Regions from separate parts of the Cutibacterium avidum 44067 genome, predicted to be linked through region 2. Evidence: predicted binding sites of a transcription regulator. Region 2 holds the regulator's gene; the other holds the start of a gene.
The links. The regulator HrcA, encoded in region 2, represses chaperone genes, less so after heat shock. The targets are predictions, from matches to a motif close to TTGGCACTCGNNNNNNNCGAGTGCCAA.
Positions count from the first base shown of each region.

Region 1: a site for HrcA is predicted at 710-736, ahead of groL (chaperonin GroEL). Genes of this name have one in related genera too.

Region 1 is NC_021064.1:1,837,192-1,839,392, reverse strand. It holds gene manA (mannose-6-phosphate isomerase, class I) at 1-235, opposite strand, end outside; gene PALO_RS08460 (DUF3263 domain-containing protein) at 284-568, opposite strand; gene groL (chaperonin GroEL) at 905-2,201, shown strand, end outside.
Region 2 is NC_021064.1:1,426,132-1,428,332, forward strand. It holds gene dnaJ (molecular chaperone DnaJ) at 1-648, opposite strand, end outside; gene hrcA (heat-inducible transcriptional repressor HrcA) at 652-1,671, opposite strand; gene PALO_RS06515 (MBL fold metallo-hydrolase) at 1,815-2,201, shown strand, end outside.

The sequences.
Region 1 (2,201 bases), 410 kb from region 2:
GCAGGAAAGGCAGCCTGGATCCGAAGGCATCACGGCTGCGCTCACCCAGCTCCTCGGGATGAGCGTCGAGGTATTCGGTGAGGGGAGCACCGTCAAGGGTCGACGGTGAGGTTTCGTGGGCCCCGAGCCAGTACTCGGCCCAGGGTTGGCCGTCGGCTTCCTTTCCCAAGATGTCAGGGATCGCGTCATAGGAGCCCCAGGAGTACGTCCGGACCGTACCGGTCAGGCGTTTCATAGTGTGCCTCTCGTCAATGGCGTCGCATCGTTGACAACGCCGCGTGTGTCATCCGAGCAGCTGCGCGCTGCGGGCCCTGCGCTTTTGACTGCGGACTCGTTGCAGCCTCCCGACGAGGGAGGGTGCGTATCGCGCGGCCGACTCATCGTCGATCAGCTCGTTGAGTCGTAAGTGGTAGCGGGGGGACGACATGTTGAGCCTCTCGCGGATGACGGTCTCCTTGTCAACACTCGGGTTCCCGGTCTGCCAGGACTCCTCGAGATCCAGAATCGCGCGGTCCGATGCACTGAGATCGCTGGACGTCGCGGTTTCGGGGGTGGGGGATTCTGACACAGGGCCAGTTTAGGGCGCGCGCCATAATCACCACCCGGTGACGCGACGCAATCTGCCTGACACCATCGTCGGCAGCACAATTCAGTCACTTTCCGCTCATCAACTCTTTGCACTCACTGGGTGCGAGTGCTAAACATGTCATTGGCACTCGGCAAGCGAGAGTGCTACTGCCCGGATCGGTGTTGCGAGTGCCGACGAGGGTGGTCATCCCGGTGATGAGATCACCAGATCGTCCGTCGCGGGCATCACGGGGAAACACAACGCGGGGTCGCTCCCGCCACACCATCTGACGTCCACGGGCTGCCAGGCCCACCGGAGCGGAGGAATTCCCCAAACATGGCAAAGCTCATCGAATTCAACATCGAGGCCCGCCGCGGGCTCGAGGCGGGTATGAACACCCTCGCCGACGCGGTCAAGGTCACCCTCGGCCCCAAGGGTCGCAACGTCGTTCTCGAGAAGTCGTGGGGCGCTCCCACCATCACCAACGACGGTGTCTCCATCGCCAAGGAGATCGAGCTCGACGATCCGTACGAGAAGATCGGCGCTGAGCTCGTCAAGGAGGTCGCCAAGAAGACCGACGACGTCGCTGGCGACGGCACCACCACCGCCACCGTCCTCGCCCAGGCCATGGTCCGTGAGGGCCTGCGCAATGTCACCGCCGGCGCCAACCCGATGGGCCTGAAGAAGGGCATCGAGACCGCCGTCGAGGCCATCAGTGCTCGTCTGTCCGAGATGGCCATCGACATCGAGACCAAGGACCAGATCGCCTCCACCGCCTCCATCTCGGCTGCCGACACCACTGTCGGTGAGATCATCGCCGAGGCCATGGACAAGGTCGGCAAGGAAGGCGTCATCACCGTCGAGGAGTCCAACACCTTCGGCCTGGAGCTCGAGCTCACCGAGGGCATGCGCTTCGACAAGGGCTACATCTCGCCTTACTTCGTCACCGACACCGAGCGCATGGAGGCTGTCCTCGAGGACCCCTACATCCTCATCGTCAACTCCAAGATCTCCTCGCTGAAGGATCTCCTGCCGATTCTCGAGAAGGTCATGCAGTCCGGCAAGCCGCTCTTCGTCATCGCCGAGGATGTTGAGGGAGAGGCCTTGGCTGGCCTCATCGTCAACAAGATCCGCGGCACCTTCAAGTCTGTCGCCGTCAAGGCCCCGGGCTTCGGCGACCGTCGCAAGGCCATGCTCAACGACATCGCCATCCTCACCGGTGGTCAGGTCATCTCCGAGGAGGTCGGCCTGTCCCTCGACACCGTCACCCTCGACCTGCTGGGCCACGCCCGCCAGGTTGTCGTCACCAAGGACGAGGCCACCATCGTTGACGGTGCCGGCGACTCCGAGCAGATCGCTGGACGCGTCGCCCAGATCCGCAAGGAGATCGAGAACTCCGACTCCGACTACGACCGCGAGAAGTTGCAGGAGCGTCTCGCCAAGCTCGCCGGCGGCGTCGCCGTCATCAAGGTGGGTGCTGCCACCGAGGTCGAGCTCAAGGAGCGCAAGCACCGCATCGAGGACGCCGTGCGTAACGCCAAGGCTGCCGTCGAGGAGGGCATCATCCCCGGTGGTGGTGTCGCCCTCATCCAGGCTTCCAAGGCCGCCACGATCGAGGGGCTGGAGGGTGACG
Region 2 (2,201 bases):
GCGGGTGGTGCGCACTCGTCCCTCACCGGAGCACTCCTGACACGGATCCGGAATGACCGTGCCGTAACCACGACAGGTCGGGCAAGGCTGGCTGGTGCGAATGTCGCCCAGGAAGGAACGCTGCACCGTGATGACCTCACCGCGTCCCTGACAGGTGTTGCAGGTGACGGGCTCGGAGCCGGACTCGGCCCCCTTGCCCTGACACTTGGGACACACAACTGCGGTGTCGACCTCCAGCGGCTTGGTGACGCCGAACACCGCCTCGGCCAGGCTCAGGCACATCCGCACCAGGGCGTCCTGACCTCGCCGGGTCCGGGAGCGTGGCCCACGTCCGCCACCACCGAAGGAGGTTCCACCACCGAACATGGCGTCAACGAGGTTGGTGAAGTCGAATCCAGCGCTGCTGAATCCTCCCTCCCCGAATCCGCCCATGCGGGCGTTCGGGTCACCACCACGGTCGAAGACGGCGCGTTTCTGCGGATCCTGGAGCACCTCATAGGCCTCCTGGACCTTCTTGAACTCGTCCTCGGATCCCGGTCCGGCGACATCGGGGTGGAGTTTCATGGCCTTGCGGCGATAAGCCTTCTTGATCTCGTCGGCGCTCGCATCGCGGGAAACACCGAGAATCTCGTAGTAGTCGTTGCTCAAGGATCATCCTTCTGCCAGGAACCGGCCCACATAACGGGCCACGGCTCGCACGGCTGCCATGGTTGAGGGGTAGTCCATTCGGGTGGGTCCGACCACGCCGAGACTCGACAGGGTATCGTCGGATCCATATGTGCTTGCCACCAGTGAGGTGGACTGGAAGGGCACGTCAGTGTTCTCGGCACCAATACGCACCGTGACCTCACCGGCTTCTCCAGCGGTGGCCTCGCCGAGCAATCGCATCAGGACGACCTGCTCCTCGAGAGCCTCCAGAACCGGACGCACCGTCGTCTCCCACTGTGCACCGAATGCGGTGAGATTGGGAACCCCGGCAACCACCACGCGGGCGGATGGGTCGACGGCGAGGATCTCCAGGACGGTCGCGACGACGGAGGTCGCGCGCGGCCCCTCAGCCGGCCCGAGTTCGTCAAGAAGCCGATTGAGGGAGTCGACGGCCTCTGCCACCGTCAGACCGACGAGGGCCCGGTTGAGCCGGGCGCTAAGGGCGACAAGATTCTGCTCGTCGTGACCGGGAAGCTCCACGATCCGCTGCTCCACCGACCCCGAGGACATGATGAGGACGATGAGGATGCGGTCGGTCGACAGGCTCACCAACTCGAGGTGACGGATCGTCGCCGTCGTCGCCACCGGATACTGCATGATGGCGACCTGGTGAGTGATCTGGGCGAGCAGTCGCACCGTGCGACGCACGATGTCATCGAGGTCGACGGCTCCGGTCATGAAGGCCTGGATGGCCCGGCGCTCTGGCCCGGACAGCGGTTTGAGGGTGGCGATCCGGTCGACGAAGAGGCGATACCCCTTGTCAGTCGGAATACGACCGGCGCTGGTGTGGGGGTGGGTGACGTACCCCTCCTCCTCCAGGACGGCCATGTCATTGCGAACGGTTGCCGGGGACACCCGAAGTCCGTGGCGTTCCACCAAAGCCTTGGAACCCACCGGCTCCTTGCTGGAGACGTAATCGGTGACGATGGCCTTGAGCACGTCGAGCTTGCGGTCGTCGAGCACAATCCCTCCTCACGCGATCCCATCGGGTACAAGTCCCACTTTGGCACTCTCAGGTGCCGAGTGCCACCTTATCGCGTTCACCTGACGTCCTTCTGCCTCTCTCGCTGGCAGCGCACCCCCCGGGACGTGCCACACTGGTGGCCATGTCGACGAATCCCGAGACTCCCCAGTGGTCCGCTCTCACTGCCCGGGTATGGACGGCCGTCGTCGAACCAGAAGCCGTCACCTGCGGACTGGTCGCCGGTGACGATCATGTCCTCCTCATCGACACCGGCTCGGCTCCTGAACAGGGACACGCCCTGGCGATGTCGGCGGCATGCATGCTAGGTCGTCCGGTTGATCGGGTCGTCATCACCCACCATCACTATGACCACAGCGGCGGGCTCCCTGGGATTGACGGGGCTGAGACCTGGATGCATGAGGCCGCCCTGGCTCACTGTCCTGATCTCCGGGTCGACCATCCCATCGCGCTGATGGCCTATGTCGACCTGGGCGGCGTCGGCGCCGAGGTCATCCACCCCGGTCCGGCC